Regions from separate parts of the Pseudoalteromonas luteoviolacea genome, predicted to be linked through region 2. Evidence: predicted binding sites of a transcription regulator. Region 2 holds the regulator's gene; the other holds the start of a gene.

Region 1 (9,518 bases), 970 kb from region 2:
AGTGCGACTCGGAAGCATTTATCTGCAAAGTACTTTTACGATGATACCGGTAGTGAAATTTTCCAAAAAATTACTCGGCATCAAGACTATTATTTAACCACAAAAGAAGTTGAAATCATTTCCAATATCAAAAATCAGTTAGCTGGTGTGATTGATGAGCAAGAAATTGACATTATTGAACTAGGTGTTGGGGATGGACATAAAAGTCAGTTAATTATTGATGGCTTTTTACAAAGTGGCTGTAAAGTCAACTTTTACCCAATCGATATCTCAGAAAAAGCCATGTTCATGTTACAAGAAAATATAGTGCCGAATGATAATTTAACTATTCATGGTGTGATAGCGGAGTATTTTGATGGCCTGAAACTGGTAAGGGGACAATCTAAAAACAAGCAGCTAGTTCTATTTTTGGGTTCTAACATAGGTAACTTTAATCGGGAGCAAAGTCTTGGTTTTCTTCGAAAACTTTGGGCCAGCCTCGAGGCTTCTGATTATGTGTTTATTGGCTATGATTTAAAAAAAGATGTGCAGAAGCTTACTGCCGCTTATAATGATGCCGATGGGTTAACTGCTCAGTTTAATCTTAACCTGTTGAATCGTATCAACACTGAGCTAGGTGGAAATTTCAAGCTGGATAAGTTTCAGCATTTTGGTGTTTATAATCCCGTATTGGGTGCTATGGAAAGCTATGTACTGTCGACTGAAAAGCAAGAGGTTTATATTTCGGCACTGCAACGAGCTTTTCAATTTGATGCATATGAAGCGATACACCTAGAGTATTCGTATAAATTCTCAAAGAAAGATATAAGTCAGCTCTCTCAACAAACTGGTTTTACAGTGGTCAAGCATTTTACTGATAGCAATGCGTATTTTGTAGACTCTTTGTGGCAAGTAGTGAAAGAAGCGCGCCAATAACTTTTTATGACCAAGTTTAGATAGCATAGATATGATGTATGCGTGGGCAACTTGATATGAGAATGTGCGGTGTTCGGCGAGTGTTTTGCTCGGGTAATTACATTGGTAATCTCGCATTTGTGGTCATATGCGAGGACATCAGTGAGTTTTGTAACACACAACACCTTCATCGCATTGCTATCAATAACAATATAGCTGCCACTGCTTTTATTGTTTACTATGATGATGGGGTCTATGGTATCAAATGGTTTTCGCCATATGGTGAAATTCAATTTTGTGGCCATGCCACGCTTGCCGCCGCTGATGTAATAATGACCTGCGATTCTCTCGCTGAGCCCCAAGCAATCACTTTTAAGTCTTCAAGCCGGACAATACGTGTGTTCAGTGAAGATGAAAATCTTTATGAGATGTACTTGTCTCAAACAACACTTGAAACCACCACGACATTTTGTGAAATATCACCGATATTTAATCAATCCCTAAGTACTGTTAAGCAAACAGAGCACAGTGATGGGTATTTTGTTGCACAAGTCGTAAATAAGTACAGTCTGATCGACTTTGACTTTATAGCCGAGGAATATAGCAAATATACTCGTAGGGCTTTGCTGGTCACCACAGCTGATGGTTTGCAAACTAACAGCCTTTATTTTAGATATTTTGCTCCTCAATATGGCAGCAAAGAAGACCGAGCAACAGGATCAGCTGCTCCTTTATTGGCGTCTTTTTGGCAGTTACCAGTAAACACATTGTTTAATTGCTATCAGCTTTCCTTAAGCGGTGCGTTTTATCAGATTTATAAAAAAGCGCAGCAAGTTTGCGTGAAGGCAAAAGTCATTAAGCAAGGATTATAAATTGGTAGAGTATGCTTGTACTAAAAAGCCCAGCTATTAGCTGGGCTTTTTAATTTAAATGCTTATTAAATCTTACAAGCGCCGCCTTCACAGCCATCATCTTCAGGCTCAGGCTTCAACTCGTCTTGTGCATCAGCAGCACCATCACGGGTGTTATGATAGTAAAGTGTCTTAACACCAAGCTTGTATGCTGTTAATAAGTCTTTTAGCAACAGCTTCATTGGTACTTTACCGCCTTCAAACTTAGTTGGGTCATAGTTTGTATTTGCAGAGATTGTTTGGTCGACAAACTTCTGCATGATACCAACTAGGCCTAAATAACCATCGTTAGAAGGGATGTCCCATAGTAGTTCGTACTGATCTTTAAGTTTCTCATACTCAGGCACAACTTGCTTTAGGATACCGTCTTTACTTGCTTTAACACTGATATGCCCGCGAGGCGGTTCAATACCATTTGTCGCGTTTGAGATCTGCGATGATGTTTCAGAAGGCATTAGCGCTGATAACGTTGAGTTTCTCATGCCATGCTCTTGAACACTTGCTCTTAGCGCGTCCCAGTCAAGGTGAAGTGGCTCGTCACAGATTGCATCGATGTCTTTTTTATAAGTATCGATCGGCATAATGCCTTGAGAGTATGTTGTCTCATTAAACTTAGGACATGCACCGCGCTCTTTTGCAAGTTCGTTAGACGCTTTCATCAAGTAGTATTGAATTGCTTCAAACGTTTTATGCGTTAAGCCGTTTGCACTGCCGTCTGAATATCTCTTACCATTTTTAGCTAGGTAGTAAGCAAAGTTGATGACACCTATACCCAGAGTACGACGTCCCATTGTTGCAGTGTGTGCTGCTGGAACAGGGTAGTCTTGGAAGTCTAGTAGGTTATCAAGTGCACGAACTGCAAGCTCTGCCAGCTCTTCAAGCTCAGATAAATCTTCAATCGCACCTAAGTTGAATGCAGATAGTGTACATAGTGCAATTTCACCTTCAGCGTCATTGACGTTGTTCAACGGTTTAGTTGGCAGCGCAATTTCTAAACATAAGTTAGATTGACGGATAGGGGCAACTTTCGAGTCAAATGGACTGTGTGTATTACAGTGATCAACGTTTTGTAGGTAAATACGACCCGTGCTTGCACGTTCCTGAGCAAACATTGAAAATAGCTCAATTGCTTTGATGCGCTTTTTACGAATTGACTCATCTTGCTCATACTTTAAATAGAGCTCTTCGAAACGTTCTTGGTCTTCAAAGAACGCATCGTATAGTCCCGGAGTATCCGAAGGGCTGAATAGCGTGATGTAATCATCTTTTAGTAAACGCGCATACATCGTTTTATTGAACTGAACACCGTAGTCCAAGTGACGAACACGGTTCTCTTCAACACCACGGTTATTTTTTAGCACCAGTAGGTTTTCAACTTCTAAGTGCCAAAGCGGATAGAATAAAGTGGCCGCTCCACCACGCACACCGCCTTGTGAACAGCTTTTAACTGCTGTTTGGAAGTGCTTGTAGAATGGAATACAACCAGTATGGAATGCTTCACCGTTACGGATAGGGCTACCAAGTGCACGAATGCGACCTGCATTTACTCCGATCCCAGCGCGTTGGCTCACATATTTAACAATAGCAGAAGAAGAGGCGTTGATTGAATCTAAGCTATCATCACACTCAATTAGTACACATGAACTAAACTGACGCGTCGGTGTACGAACACCTGCCATAATAGGCGTTGGTAGTGAGATTTTAAACTGTGACACGGCGTCGTAGAAACGTTTAATGTAGTCTAAACGCGTGTCTTTTTCATAATCTGAGAATAGGCTAGCGGCTACTAGTATGTACAAAAACTGCGCGCTTTCATAAATTTCGCCAGAAACACGGTTTTGTACTAAATATTTCCCTTCTAGCTGTTTTACCGCAGCGTAGCTAAAAGTCATGTCACGACTATGGTCAATGTAGTCATTCAACTCGTTGAATTCTTCACGAGTGTAATCTTTCAATAGGTGTTCGTCGTAGCGCTTGTCGTCAACAAGTTTTGCGACGTGGTCATATAGATGTGGTGGCTCAAATTGACCGTATGCTTTTTTTCTTAAATGAAACACTGCTAAACGCGCTGCAAGATATTGATAATCAGGCGTATCTTTAGAGATTAGATCAGCAGCTGCTTTTATGATTGTTTCATGGATATCTTCAGTACGGATCCCATCGTAAAACTGGATATGAGACTTCAATTCAACTTGAGAAACTGAAACGTTATCTAGGCCTTCCGCAGCCCAAGTAATAACACGATGGATTTTATCTAAATCAAGCGGCTCTTTACGACCGTTTCTTTTACTGACAGATAATTGTTGGTTCATAAGCTATGCCCGTATTCCCAAATTCTTATATTGGCTAGGAAATCACCACTAGATATGGTGCCTATTTGAAAGTGCATCACAAGATAGTGTGGTTGATATTATTTTGCAAGAGAACAACTTCACTCAAATTGTGGATAACATTGGGATAAATTACATGTGTTAGTATTTACTAACCTTCTGCTATCCACGGAATCTGTGTGCGTAAAAAAATCAACTTAAGCTCACTAATTTTTGCCTTTTTTTTGCAAAAAAACTGAATGATTTTTTTATGTTCAATTCTTTACCCAACTAAGTGTAAGACACAATATGTAGTGTCTCAAATTATAATTCTTCACTATATGTGCGAAATTATATCTGTCGGGTGTTTTAAGTTTAGGTCAGCCTGCCATGACCGAGCCACTTCTAAAGAAGGTATAAAGCCCCACAATGCAGCTACTGATCTCATATTTGCCGCTTTAGCGGCTGCGATATCACGTTCTGCATCGCCTACATAGATTGTTTGAGATACATTGGCCCCGAGCTTTTCAGCGGCTAACAATAGTGGAGCAGGGTGAGGTTTAGCAACCTCGAGCGTGTCACCACAGATGACAACTTCTATATTTCTCAACGTTTCTATATGCTTTAAAAGGGGAAAGGTCAAAAACTCAGGTTTGTTGGTGACTATTCCCACGGCGATGCCATTTTGATGTAAATACTGCAATAGTTTGTCAATGCCGTCAAAGCAATGACTGTGGATAGCAATATTACTTTCATAAAAGTCTAAAACTTGTTGCCTCAAGGTCGCTAAGTCATAGTTGACTAGCTTATCTTTAAACCCAACTTCAAGCAGGGCTTTGACGCCATTAGAAATGGCGGGGCTATATTCACTTTTCGAAAGTGTGGGTAATTCATGCTCTGTAAGAACATGGTTCAACGCGGCACCCAAATCATCGCTGGTATCAAGTAAAGTGCCGTCTAAATCAAATAAAACGGCTTGGATCATGCTAGTTTCTCGAAGTGGAGTAGGTAATTTACACTTACGTCATCTGTCAGGGTAAACGTTTTAGTGAATGGGTTATAACTAATTCCCGCAGCGGCACGTACTTTTAGTCCATGTTGCTCGGCCCAACTAATTAAAGTTGAAGGGCGGATGAATTTGTTGTGATCATGTGTGCCCTCAGGCACCATTTTTAAAAGTTTTTCCGCTGCGACCACAGCTAATAAATAAGCTTTATGTGTTTTGTTTAAAGTAGAAAAAAATACGCTGGCTCCGGGCTTTGCTGCTTTTGCGACAGCGGCGATGATTGCTGCAGGGTCTGGCACATGCTCTAACATTTCCATGCAAGTAACTACGTCAAACTGCTCAGGATGCTCATCAGCGAAAACTTCAGCGGGTATTTTTTGATAATCTACGCTGACACCGCTTTCAAGGCTGTGCAATTTAGCGACATTTAAAGGTTCTTGGCCCATATCAATGCCTGTCGCTTCTGCGCCAAGCTTAGCCATACTTTCAGTTAGGATCCCGCCACCACATCCAACATCAAGTACTTTCTTCGAGAATAATCCGGCACTTTTGTCGTTGATGAAGTCCAACCTTAATGGGTTGATGTCATGTAGCGGTTTAAATTCTCCCTCTGTATCCCACCATCTTTCGGCTATTTCTTCGAATTTTGCGATTTCTTGGTGGTCTACATTTTGATGTTCGGTCATAAAAAGCTTCCTCGTTTATCTGGGCGCATTGTATTGGCTATTTATAAAAATACCAGACATTTTACGACTGCAAATTGAATTTACCTGTGTTACTATCGGCAGCCGAATAAATAATAACTTAACCCTTTGTTGCTATTAGTGTGACACAAAAGGGCAAGACTCTGAAGGAAAGTGGTATCAAATGACTGATCTCGCCAATGAAATCCTCCCGGTCAATATTGAAGATGAATTGAAAAATTCATACCTTGATTACGCCATGAGCGTAATCGTAGGGCGTGCATTGCCAGACGTACGTGACGGACTGAAGCCAGTTCACCGTCGCGTACTTTTCGCAATGAACGAGCTACGAAATGACTGGAACAAACCTTATAAAAAATCAGCTCGTGTAGTCGGTGACGTCATCGGTAAATACCACCCTCATGGTGATAGTGCAGTATACGATACAATCGTACGTATGGCTCAGCCATTCTCTCTACGTTATATGCTTGTTGATGGCCAAGGTAACTTCGGTTCTGTCGATGGTGACTCCGCAGCGGCAATGCGTTATACCGAAGTACGTATGGCAAAGATGTCTCATGAGCTTCTTGCTGATCTTGACAAAGAAACGGTCGACTACGTACCTAACTATGATGGCACAGAGCAGATCCCTGACGTACTACCTACGAAAGTGCCAAACTTATTAGTGAATGGCTCTTCAGGTATCGCAGTTGGTATGGCGACAAACATCCCGCCACATAACCTAACTGAAGTGATCAATGGTTGCTTGGCAATTATTCAAAACCCTGACATCACCATTGAAGAGCTAATGGAATATATTCCAGGCCCTGATTTCCCGACTGCGGCAATCATCAGTGGTAAAAAAGGCATCGAACAAGCCTATAAAACTGGTCGTGGTAAAGTTTATATCCGTGCTCGTGCAGAGATTGAGACTGACGAGAAAACGGGCAAAGAAACGATTATTGTCCACGAGATCCCTTATCAGGTTAACAAAGCGCGTCTTATCGAAAAAATTGCTGAACTAGTAAAAGATAAGAAAGTGGAAGGTATCAGTGCATTACGCGATGAATCTGACAAAGACGGTATGCGTATTGTTATTGAAATTAAGCGTGGTGAAGTAGGCGAGGTTGTTCTTAACAATCTGTATGCTCAGACACAGCTACAAACCGTGTTTGGTATGAACATGGTTGCACTTGATAACAATCAACCTAAGTGTTTCAACTTAAAAGAAATGCTAGAAGCGTTTGTTATTCACCGTCGCGAAGTGGTCACACGTCGTACAGTTTACGACTTACGTAAGGCAAGAGACAGAGCACATACGCTAGAAGGTCTTGCTATTGCACTGGCAAACATCGACCCAATTATTGAGCTAATTCGTAAGTCACCAACACCATCTGAAGCGAAAGCGGCATTAACCGCGCGTGCATGGGAGCTTGGTTCTGTTGCACCTATGCTTGAGCGCGCAGGCGAGCAAAATGTTGCGAGACCTGACTGGTTAGCAGATGAGCTTGGTATTAGAGATGGTCAATATTACCTTTCTGAACAACAAGCACAGGCAATTCTTGATTTACGTCTTCATAAGCTGACAGGCTTAGAGCATGAGAAGATCTTAGGTGAATACCAAGAACTATTAGACGTAATTGCTGAGCTACTACACATTCTTTCATCACCTGAGCGTTTGATGGAAGTTATCCGTGATGAGTTGGTTGAAATCAAAGAAGTATATGGTGATGAGCGTCGCACGGAAATCACTGCCGCAGCACATGACATCAGCCTTGAAGACCTTATTAACGAAGAAGATGTTGTTGTAACACTATCTCATGAAGGTTACGTGAAGTATCAACCTCTATCTGACTACGAAGCACAGCGCCGTGGTGGTAAAGGTAAAGCAGCAACGAGAATGAAAGACGAAGATTTCATCGAGCGTCTACTTGTTGCTAATACACACGACACAATACTTTGTTTCTCGACAGCGGGTAGATTGTACTGGTTGAAAGTATATCAATTACCACTGGCATCAAGACAAGCACGTGGTAAGCCAATTGTTAACTTATTGCCTCTTGAAGAAGATGAGCGTATCACAACGATTTTACCAGTTCGCGAATATGAAGAAGACAAATACGTCTTAATGGCAACAGCCAATGGTACAGTTAAGAAAACACCACTGACTGCATACAGTCGTCAGCGTGCAAGCGGTATTATCGCAATCAACTTGAACGAAGGTGATAACCTAATTGGTGCTGATATCACTGATGGTAGTAATGACATCATGTTATTTACTGACCACGGTAAAGTCGTTCGCTTTAATGAGAAACTGCGTGACTCAGAAACAGGTGAAGTGAAACTTGACCCTGAAACAGGCGAAGAGATGTTGGCATTACGTCCGATGGGTCGTACTGCAACGGGTGTCCGTGGTATTAAGATGCCAGATGGCGTAAAAGTTGTTTCATTGATTGTGCCTAAAAACGACGGTGCTATCTTAACGGTAACAGAAAATGGCTATGGTAAGCGTACGCCGTTGGATGAATACCCAGCCAAGAGCCGAGCGACTCAAGGGGTTGTATCAATTAAGGTAACTGAGCGTAACGGTAACGTAGTTGGTGCAGTTCAGGTTGAAGACAACAATGAAATTATGCTTATCTCTAACCGAGGTACTTTGGTTAGAACACGCGTAAATGAAGTCTCTACAGTAGGACGTAACACGCAAGGTGTTATATTGATCCGTACAATAGAAGATGAGCAAGTTGTCGGGCTTCAGCGTATCGAAGAAATTGAAGTAGATGATATTGAAGATGCTGTTGTGGATGACGCTCAAGGTGAAGAAACACCACCGAGTGAACCAGAACAAGATTCTGAATAAATAAAAAAGCGGCTTAGGCCGCTTTTTTATTAAAAAAATTCAACCAAATTAAATAATTTGACCCAGAATTTTGTTTCATCTGACCCTGTATTTGATGTAAATTCATAGACTGAAAGTTTATTTCCGTGTCGCGTTGTATAAGCAACCCTTTGCTGCTTGGCGGCACGTTTTATTTGGAATGAGGAAAATATGACTGTTTATAACTTTTGTGCAGGCCCAGCGATGTTGCCCCCTGCTGTAATGGAGAAAGCGCAAGCAGAGTTTATCAACTGGCAAGGTTTAGGCGTATCTGTAATGGAAATAAGCCACCGCTCCAAGCCGTTTCTTAAGTTGGCTGAAGAATGTGAAGCTAGCTTAAGAAGGTTGATGAATATCTCTGATGAATTTGAAGTGCTATTTATGCACGGTGGCGGCAGAGGTCATTTCTCAGCGGTGCCTTTAAACTTACATTTGGATGATGCACCAGGTGTGTATGTTGAGAATGGTATTTGGTCAATTGGCGCAACGAAAGAAGGCGCAAAGTTTACGCAGGTTGAATCTGTTGATATTCGTACGGACAAAGAGGGTCAATTTGATATTTTACCGGTTTCAGATTGGTCACTACCTGAAAATGCATCTTTCGTCCATTACTGCCCGAATGAAACCATAGATGGCATTGAAATTTTTGATGTGCCAAAGCATCCAACAGCGCCAATCGTTGCGGATATGTCTTCAATGATTTTATCCCGTGAAATTAATGTCGATGATTTTGATTTAATATATGCTGGCGCACAAAAGAATATCGGCCCGTCAGGTTTGAGCATTGCAATTGTTCGTAAGTCTTTATTAGAAAGAGAAGGGTTACCGCGCCCTGCA
Region 2 (9,518 bases):
TGCGGCTTGCACTGTTCTTGCCCTATCTGCTGCTGAGATACCCGTTGTTACACCTTTAGCCGCTTCAATTGACATTGTAAAGTTAGTAGAAAACTGAGCGCCGTTATTTCTAACCATTAGCGGAAGGTCGAGTTGCTGACATCTCTCTTGCGTCATAGTTAAGCAAATAAGGCCACGGCCATAGGTCGCCATAAAATTAATCGCTTCGGACGTGATATGCTCTGCCGCGATGATTAAGTCGCCTTCATTTTCTCGATCTTCATCGTCCATCAAGATAACCATTTTACCGGCTTTAATGTCTTCGATGATTTCTTTTGCGCTGTTTAAGCTCATAATTTTCCCATTAATTACTTTGTTTGAATGGCCAATTACTTAATAAAGCCAGCTTGCGCCAACAAACTGGTTGTGAGAGTCGATTCACTTGGCGCGCTTTGATTGCCTTGCACTAAACGCTCCAAATATCTAGCAATTTGATCAACTTCTAAATTCACCAAAGTGCCAACTTTAAAGTCTGCTATTGTTGTTTCTTGTGCTGTGTGAGGCACGATGGTAAGTTTAAACTTACTTTCTTCAATGGCATTGACAGTCAAACTGATCCCATCAATAGCCACCGAACCCTTATATGGAATATACTTCAACAATTCGCGAGGCGCCGATAGCCAATAATCAGTTGCGCGAGCGTTGGCCTCAACGGCTACAATGCTTGCAATACCATCCACGTGACCTGATACTAAGTGTCCACCAAGGCGAGATATTGGCTGCAGCGCTTTTTCCAAGTTAACCTTTTGACCAACTTTATATTCGCCAAATCGGGTAAGCGACAAAGTTTCATTTGATACGTCAGCCCTAAAGCCATCATTGAACTTTTCTACTACAGTCAAACACACACCATTTGTTGCAATACTGTCCCCAAGCGCGACATCAGACATATCCAAATTTTGCGATTGCACTTTAACGCTCAAATCGCCTTGCTTTAAGGTCAGTTCGGTCAATGTGCCGGTTGCTTCAATAATACCTGTAAACATATTTACTCTTATTTCTTGATCGCACTAATGCGGATATCTGTGCCAACTTGGACACTCTCAATTATTTCTAGTTCGGGAATTTGATCCATCTCGGTCAATACCGAGCTGTTAAACAATCCTCTACCACCTTCACCAATAATTTTGGGTGCCATGTATATGATATATTCATCTATTAAATTTTGTTGATGCATTGCACCACACAAAGTAGCACCGGCTTCCAACCATACTTGGTTAAAGTTTTGCGCTGCCAAAAATATCATCGCAGCATGTAAATCTAATTTACCTGCTACCTCAGGCAAGCAGACTTGCTCTACGAAATGAGGCCATTGATGCTGATTATCAAGTTTGGTACGTAAAATAATGATTTTAGAGTCATGACTAAATAATTTTAGCGTCGGGTGTAACCGATTTTGAGTATCAATAATTACACGGACAGGCTGGCGCAATTGAGTCAGTAACTCTACTTTACCACAATCACTAAATTCATCGGCCCGCACATTTAGTTTAGCATCGTCAACCAATACCGTATCTGCACCGGATAAAATTGCACAGCTCTGTGCACGAAAGCTTTGTACATCTTGTCTAGCCTGGGGCCCAGTGATCCACTTACTCTGTCCATTTTGTAGTGCTGTTTTTCCATCCAAGCTAGCTGCAAGCTTTGCAATAACGTAAGGCTTACCGGTTTCCATTCTTTTTAGAAACCCTTTATTCAACGCACGCGCAGCGCCTTCCATTAATCCAAAAGCAGTTTCAATGCCCGCTTCTTCGAGCATTCTAAGGCCATTGCCAGCAACTTGTGGGTTGGGGTCAACCATGGCACACACAACTCTTGCTACACCAGCATCAATTAAGCCTTTTGCACAAGGCGGTGTACGACCATAATGGCTGCATGGCTCCAGCGTTACGTAGGCTGTGGCACCTTGAGTATTGCCAGCAGCTTCTCTGAGTGCATGCACCTCAGCATGAGGACCACCTGCTTGGATATGAAAACCCTTACCAATGATCTCGCCCTCTTTAACAATAACGCAGCCTACATTGGGATTTGGTGTTGTTGTGTATTGCCCTTGCTTTGCAAGTTCAATGGCCATTGCCATATAGTTATGATCAACCTGCGTAAAGTCCATTAATCACCCAATCTTGCGATTTCTTCACCAAACTCTTTAATGTCTTCAAAACTGCGATAAACAGAAGCAAATCGAACGTACGCAACTTTATCGAGTTTTTTTAGTGCCTCCATAATGCATTCGCCGATCATTTTACTATTCACTTCGCGCTCACCAGTTGAGCGGATCTGTGATTTGATTTGATGAACAACCTCTTCAACTTGTTCTGTACTGACGGGGCGCTTTTCTAACGCACGATGTAAACCATTGAGCAACTTATCTTCGTTAAAGGGCTCTCGCGTGCCATCTTGTTTAATCACTCTGGGCATTAATAGTTCTGCCCCTTCAAACGTGGTGAAACGCTCATGACAAACTATACACTCGCGACGGCGTCGTACTTGATGACCTGAAGCCACCAAACGCGAATCAATAACTTTAGTATCTTTTGCCGTACAAAAAGGACAATGCATATATTCTCACTGTTGGGTAATATTTTTATATGCTGCGTTTAATTATCTTCGAAACCAAAACATAACTGGTGCATGCGTTTAAAACGCAAAAGTAAGAGATAACAAAAAGGCCGCATAAAAGCGGCCTTTATAATATCAAAAATAACGCAAATTGTGAGTTTAATTATGCGTAAACAGGTAATTTAGCACAGATAGCTTTTACCTTTTCTTTCACTTCTGCCTGAACTGATTCATCGTTGATGTTATCTAAAACATCACAGATCCAACCAGCTAACTCACCTGCTTCAGCTTCTTTGAAACCACGACGTGTGATAGCCGGAGAACCAATACGAAGACCTGATGTTACAAACGGTGAACGAGGGTCATTTGGTACTGAGTTTTTATTAACCGTGATGTTTGCACGACCAAGCGCTGCATCTGCATCTTTACCTGTGATGTCTTTATCGATTAGGTCAAGCAAGAACAGGTGGTTGTCTGTTTTACCAGAAACAACTTTATAACCACGCTCTTGAAGTACAGCAACCATCGCTTGTGCATTTTTAACGACTTGAGTTTGGTATGTTTTAAACTCTGGCTCTAGTGCTTCTTTGAATGCAACCGCTTTTGCAGCGATAACGTGACATAATGGGCCACCTTGACCACCAGGGAATACAGCACTGTTTAACTTTTTATAAACGTCTTCGTCACCACATGCTGAAACAATCAAACCACCACGAGGGCCAGCCAATGTTTTGTGCGTAGTTGTAGTTACAACATGCGCATGAGGCACAGGGTTAGGGTATACACCTGCCGCAACTAGGCCAGCTACGTGAGCCATATCAACAAGTAAGTATGCGCCAACTTTATCCGCGATTTCACGGAACTTAGCCCAGTCAACGATACCTGAGTATGCAGAAAAACCACCAATGATCATTTTTGGCTTGTGCTCTAGCGCTAAAGCTTCAACTTGTGCGTAATCAATTTCGCCTGTTTCTTCATTCAGACCATACTGAATCGCGTTGTAAGTCTTACCAGAGAAGTTAACGTGAGAACCATGAGTTAAGTGACCACCATGTGCAAGGCTCATACCTAGAACAGTGTCATGTGGTTGAAGAAGGGCTTGGAAAACCGCAGCATTAGCCTGTGAACCAGCGTGCGGCTGTACGTTTGCATAATCGGCACCGAATAGCTCACATGCACGGTCAATAGCTAGTTGCTCAACCACATCTACGTGCTCACAACCGCCATAATAACGCTTGCCAGGGTAACCTTCTGCGTACTTGTTTGTAAGTTGTGACCCTTGAGCCTCTAAAACACGCGGGCTACAGTAGTTTTCAGATGCGATAAGCTCGATGTGCTCTTCTTGACGAGTCGTTTCAGACTGGATCGCGTTAAATAATTCAGGGTCAAAATCTGCAATATTCATGTTACGTTCTAACATGGTTTCTCCTAGGTGCACGTATGATTAAATTTACCGAATGCAATTGTACGCAATTTACATCCAATTGCCTACGAAATCTGCGTGGCTCTATTTAAGCAAGGATTGAATTTATTTCACAGTGTTTCTGGGATGATATTTTTTTATTTAAATATAAAAAATATTTATATGAATTGATTAGATCATTTAAAATTAAAATGTGCATACATTCACCCTTCATCAATGAATGTATGCACAAGCGTAAAAAACAAGAAACTAAACTAGCCTAATTTTTCAAATAGGCGCCGCTTAAGCCCCTCGTAGTCGGCTGAGATGCATTCAGCTAGGCAAGGCTTATTCAGCGCATCTGAAAGTACTTTAGGCATGTCAAGTTGTTGTTCTAAAACACCTTCAACAGATTCTTTGAATTTAGCCGGATGAGCCGTCGCTAAAAAGATCCCGATTTCATGGGAAGATTTATTGATTTGCAAGCCTTCATAAGCAATTGCAGTGTGCGGCTCTGCTACATAACCTTGCTTGTTGATTTGTTTCATCACTTCTTGAGTACGAGATTCAGACACGGAACATGAATAAAAATCATCTTTATCGAATACTCCTCTTTTAAGCATACTCTCAACACGAGGCCAGTTATTAGGTTTACTCACATCCATCGCATTGGACAAAGACTCTAAAGTTGCGTTCGGTGACCAATTGCCTGTCGCTATGTAACGCGGTACTGTGTCATTCTGATTCGTCGTAGCACTTAGCTTTTTAATCGGCAAACCAATTGCAGCTGCAATCATTGCAGCACAGACATTACCAAAATTACCACTGGGTACAGATACATGCACTTGCTCTCGTTGAGACTGAGATAACTGTGCGAAAGCTTCGAAGTAATAACATACTTGCGCCAACAAACGACTGATGTTAATTGAATTGGCCGAGTTCAGGCCCAACTTAGACTTAACTTCTTCATCTAAAAAAGCTTGTTTTACCAGTGCCTGGCAGTCGTCAAAACTGCCTTCCACGGCATAACAATGAATATTATTACCAAGCGTTGTGAATAACTTTTGTTGTGCCAGCGAAATTTTGCCTTGCGGGTATAAAATTACTACGTCTACGTTTTCTTTACCGTAAAATGCATGGGCAACCGCTGCGCCAGTATCTCCACTGGTCGCTGTTAAAATCGTAACCCGCTCGCCTTGACTAAATAAGCCAATGCACTCAGACATAAAGCGCCCGCCGAAATCTTTAAACGCCAGTGTCGGACCATGAAATAGCTCTAAACAATACGTATTCTTTTCAATTTCAACCATTGGCGCCGGAAAATTAAATGCGCTATTCACCATTTCATCAAGCGTATCACTTGGCAGCTCATCACCGATTAAATGCTGTAAAATTTTACTACTGCGGGCTTTAAATGGCATCGCTAACAACGCATCAACATTTTCAATTGCTGCTAATTTCTCTGGAAAAAACACGCCTTGATTACGCCCTAGGCCAATTTTCACCGCTTCTGTAAATGAAACCTGCTGCTCAGGCTCCATAAGATTAACTAAATTCATTTTTAATTCCTTAAACCAGTTCTCTAGTGCCCAGACTGTCTATTTTACAAATATGACTAAACCCTTGTCCGTTCAAGTAGTGTGACTGCAGCCAGTGTTGACACTTTTGCGCAATCTCTAATGAATGACACAGCGCAAAAAGCGTCGGACCAGCGCCAGATATGCTGACCACACTGGCGCCCAACTCAGGTAAACTCAGTTTTGCCTCTTCAAATCCTTCAATAAGTGGCGAACGACTTGGTTCTGCCAGATTATCTCGCATGAGCGCAACAGCCTCATCAAATCGATTCAACTGCAGCAAAGCACAAAATGAGGACATTCTCTGGGCAAACTCAACACTTTCACTTAATGTAAGCGTCGCAGGTAAAACCGCCCTCGCTTTAGCTGTATTCAATGCAAACCCGGGATATGCCACAACAACATACCAGTTCGGGTCAATCGGTAATGCCAGTGCTCTGTCTGGCACTAATTCCGCTGTAAGTTGTAACCCACCCAAATAACATGGCGTAATATTGTCATAATGACGTGCGCCACTCACTTTTGCCTCAAAGTCCGCCATCAGTTCAATCATTTGTGACTGCGACAACTTAGTGTCAGCAAACGCGTTCAGTGCCGCAAAGGTTGCGACAACAGAGCATGCACTGGATCCAAGCCCTGAACCAACCGGCAGTTTTTTCTCTAATCTCAAAAAAACACTGGGCATATCAGGCTTCACTTGCGCCCGAAAATGCGCTAAACATTGAAATGCTAAATTTTCTTGTGGGTCTGATGGGAGCTTGTGCGCGTACTCACCGATACACTCAAAACTATCTTTATCAGCATCTTGAATATGAACGACATCCCCTAATAATTGCTCATCAATCGGCGTGATTGCCGCACCAAGTGAATCAAACCCAACACAGAAATTACCAATAGACGCAGGTGCATAAAATTTTCTCATAGTGCCTTCCTCTAACGAGATAGTGTTTTCAAAATATCAGCAAACACACCTGCCGCAGTCACCTCAGCACCTGCACCATAGCCCCGAATCACAAAAGGTTTCGGCTGATAATATTGACTTAAAATAGCCAAGGCATTTTCCCCATCACGAATATCATATAGCGCATGTTCAGCATCGACCGCCTCGATCCCCACACGGCATACTCCGTCTTTAATGCTGCCGACATACCGTAATTTTTTTCCTTCACTGGCAGCACTTTGAACGCGATCCGCAAAGGCCGCATCTAACTCAGGCAATTGCGTCATAAAGTCTTCTACGGAAGTACCTGCTGCAAACTGCTCCGGTACCACAGGCTCAACTTGAATATCACTCAACTCCAGTGCCAATCCAGCCTCACGAGCAATGATCAGTAGTTTCCTAGCGACATCGGTACCAGATAAATCATCTCTTGGGTCCGGCTCAGTAAACCCATTTTGCTTCGCTTGAGTCGTCGCTTCAGACAGACTCAGTCCATCCTCTATCGCGCCAAACATGTACGATAAAGAGCCAGACAAAATACCGCTGAAAGACAATAACTCATCTCCAGCCCCGAATAACAACTGCAAATTATCTAATACAGGTAAACCCGCGCCCACGTTTGTTTCATACAAGAACTTACGCCCTGATGACTGAGCAGCCTGCTGTAATGCACGATAATAAGCCATATTACCAGTGTTGGCTTTTTTATTAGCCGCAACAACATGAAAACCTGCCTTCAAGAAGTCTGCATACTGGTCTGCCAATTGCTCAGATGAGCTGCAATCTACAATGACCGGGTTGATGAGATGGTTACGCTTTACAAATTGCTCAAGTTGATTGAGAGAAAATGCCGTACTTGATTGCGAAAGCGCACTTTCCCATTGGTCAAATACCACGCCATCTTTACTTAAGACGCATTGGCGCGAATTAGCAACACCATATAAGTTAAGTTTTATGTTGCGGTTTGCAAGCCACGCCTGCTGCTTTTCTAACTGCTTAATCAGCTCTTTGCCGACTAAACCACAGCCGAGTAAAAAGACGTCTATGGATGGTACATGAGTGAAAAAGTTCTCATGACATACCTTCATCGCATCTTTACATAGGTCTCCAGATATCACCGCAGAAATTGCACTTTCGGTTGAGTCTTGCGCGATTGCAACAACATTGACCTGCGCCTGTGACAGTGAAGCAAAGAATTTAGCGGCAAGGCCTTTGTGCGATTTCATGTTGTCGCCTACCAAAGTTACAATGGCGAGCTCTTTTCTTACTTCTACTGGTTCAATCAACCCAGCCTGAGTTTCCAATTCAAAAGCGGCTTCTAACGCATTCAATGCGAGTGATAGATCCTGTTCATAGACACAGAAGCTTATACTAAATTCACAGGATGACTGAGTAATGAGTACGATTGAGACATTATCATTGGCCAGCGCCCCAAACACCCTCGCTGCCATACCTACTTTACCCTTCATGCCTGGACCTGAAACTGTCAGCATAGCAAGGTCGTCTAAACTAGATAAAGCTTTAACAGGTGCGTCTCCCGTTCCCTGAGAAGAAATCAATGAACCAGGTACATCTGGATCATGCGTATTTTTAATTTCACACGGTACATTCGCTTTCGCACACGGCAAAATAGTTTTTGGATGTAACACTTTCGCACCAAAGTAAGCGAGCTCCATCGCTTCTTTATAAGATAAGCGATCAACCTTTGTTGCTTTCTTGATTAGCCTTGGATCTGCACTGTACACACCGTCAACATCTGTCCATATTTGGCAGATATCCGCATTGAGGCTTGCTGCTATCACCGCAGCAGAATAATCAGATCCATTGCGACCTAGTGTGGTTAATTCACCTGATGCATTGCTCCCAGTAAAGCCTGCCATGATATAAATGCCAGCTTCCGCAATATCTATTTGTTTATTAACAGCGTTTCGCGTGCTTTCCAGTTCTACCTCAGAGTCTAAATACTCGGAACGCGTTTTAATACACTCTGTTGCATCTAACCCTTTCGCACCACACACTTTTAACATAGTGACCATCAAGGACACACTGATCCTTTCGCCAAAGCTAATGACGAACGCATTCACCGATGCGGGGCATTGCTTTAACAGCTTAACGCCGTCTAATTTATCACGAAGCAAGCTCAATGACGGCCAGTTAATTACGTCACCATATTGAGCCTCAACTTCATGCTTAAGCGCCGCACTGCGAGACGCAAAGGCATCCCATTGCTGGGTAAAGTCTTCACCTGCTTGTGCATGCTCTGCCAATGACACCAAGCTGTCTGTCATACCACCTGGGGCTGATAACACAACAACTGCTTTCTCACTGCCATAATTGAGAATGAGAGACCGAACTCGCTCCAAACATGCCATGTCAGCAAGAGATGAGCCTCCAAACTTTAAAACTCGCATAATTACTTTTTCCTCATTCCTAAACCAAAAAAGGCCTGTGCTCTCGGTGAGCACAGGCCTTTTTTAAATATGCACGGACCTATGCCACTATCCAGTAAGGATGGTGGTCGTAATAATAATCGTCGCGTTACATGTAATTGGGTTCATGGTTTGTACGTTAACCTAAATAAAATTTGCTTATAAATTGTCTACGTGATTTAGATTGCCCGATTTACAGTCAAACTGTCAAGACGATAAGTAAAAATTAAATATGCAAAATGTTCAAGATACATACAGAGAAGTGCAAAGCTTATCTAACGGATACCGTATTCACTGAGTAGAGAGAGCAATTGTTCAGACTTGACAGGCTTTTCAAGAAATTTCAATGCACCAAGCTGCGCTACTCTCACTTTCATTTGATCTTGAATATCCGCAGAAATAACCACCACATAGGTTTCTATTTTATTTGCCTTAATCGCTTCAAGCACGCCTATGCCGTCCAAAATAGGCATGGTAAGGTCTAAACACAACAAGTCAATTTGCGAATTTTGCAATATTTCAACAGCTTCTTGGCCGTTTTTAGCCTGACTAATCTCAACATCTAGGTTGGA

What was found. Region 2 encodes NrdR, which represses ribonucleotide reductase genes. Its sites were predicted from a motif close to AAACACNANATNTNGTGTTT; they were not measured.
Region 1: a site for NrdR is predicted at 4,161-4,180, ahead of nrdA (class 1a ribonucleoside-diphosphate reductase subunit alpha). Genes of this name have one in related genera too.

What each region holds. Positions count from the first base shown of each region.
Region 1 covers NZ_CP015411.1:2,217,625-2,227,142, forward strand. Annotated here, with positions in the region: gene S4054249_RS09450 (L-histidine N(alpha)-methyltransferase) at 1-915, shown strand, start outside; gene S4054249_RS09455 (PhzF family phenazine biosynthesis protein) at 954-1,766, shown strand; gene nrdA (class 1a ribonucleoside-diphosphate reductase subunit alpha) at 1,832-4,117, opposite strand; gene S4054249_RS09465 (HAD family hydrolase) at 4,452-5,099, opposite strand; gene ubiG (bifunctional 2-polyprenyl-6-hydroxyphenol methylase/3-demethylubiquinol 3-O-methyltransferase UbiG) at 5,096-5,806, opposite strand; gene gyrA (DNA gyrase subunit A) at 5,988-8,663, shown strand; gene serC (3-phosphoserine/phosphohydroxythreonine transaminase) at 8,853-9,518, shown strand, end outside.
Region 2 covers NZ_CP015411.1:1,245,016-1,254,533, reverse strand. Annotated here, with positions in the region: gene ribBA (bifunctional 3,4-dihydroxy-2-butanone-4-phosphate synthase/GTP cyclohydrolase II) at 1-333, opposite strand, end outside; gene S4054249_RS05475 (riboflavin synthase) at 369-1,025, opposite strand; gene ribD (bifunctional diaminohydroxyphosphoribosylaminopyrimidine deaminase/5-amino-6-(5-phosphoribosylamino)uracil reductase RibD) at 1,034-2,149, opposite strand; gene nrdR (transcriptional regulator NrdR) at 2,149-2,598, opposite strand; gene glyA (serine hydroxymethyltransferase) at 2,762-4,018, opposite strand; gene thrC (threonine synthase) at 4,276-5,559, opposite strand; gene thrB (homoserine kinase) at 5,570-6,499, opposite strand; gene thrA (bifunctional aspartate kinase/homoserine dehydrogenase I) at 6,511-8,928, opposite strand; gene S4054249_RS05440 (response regulator) at 9,222-9,518, opposite strand, start outside.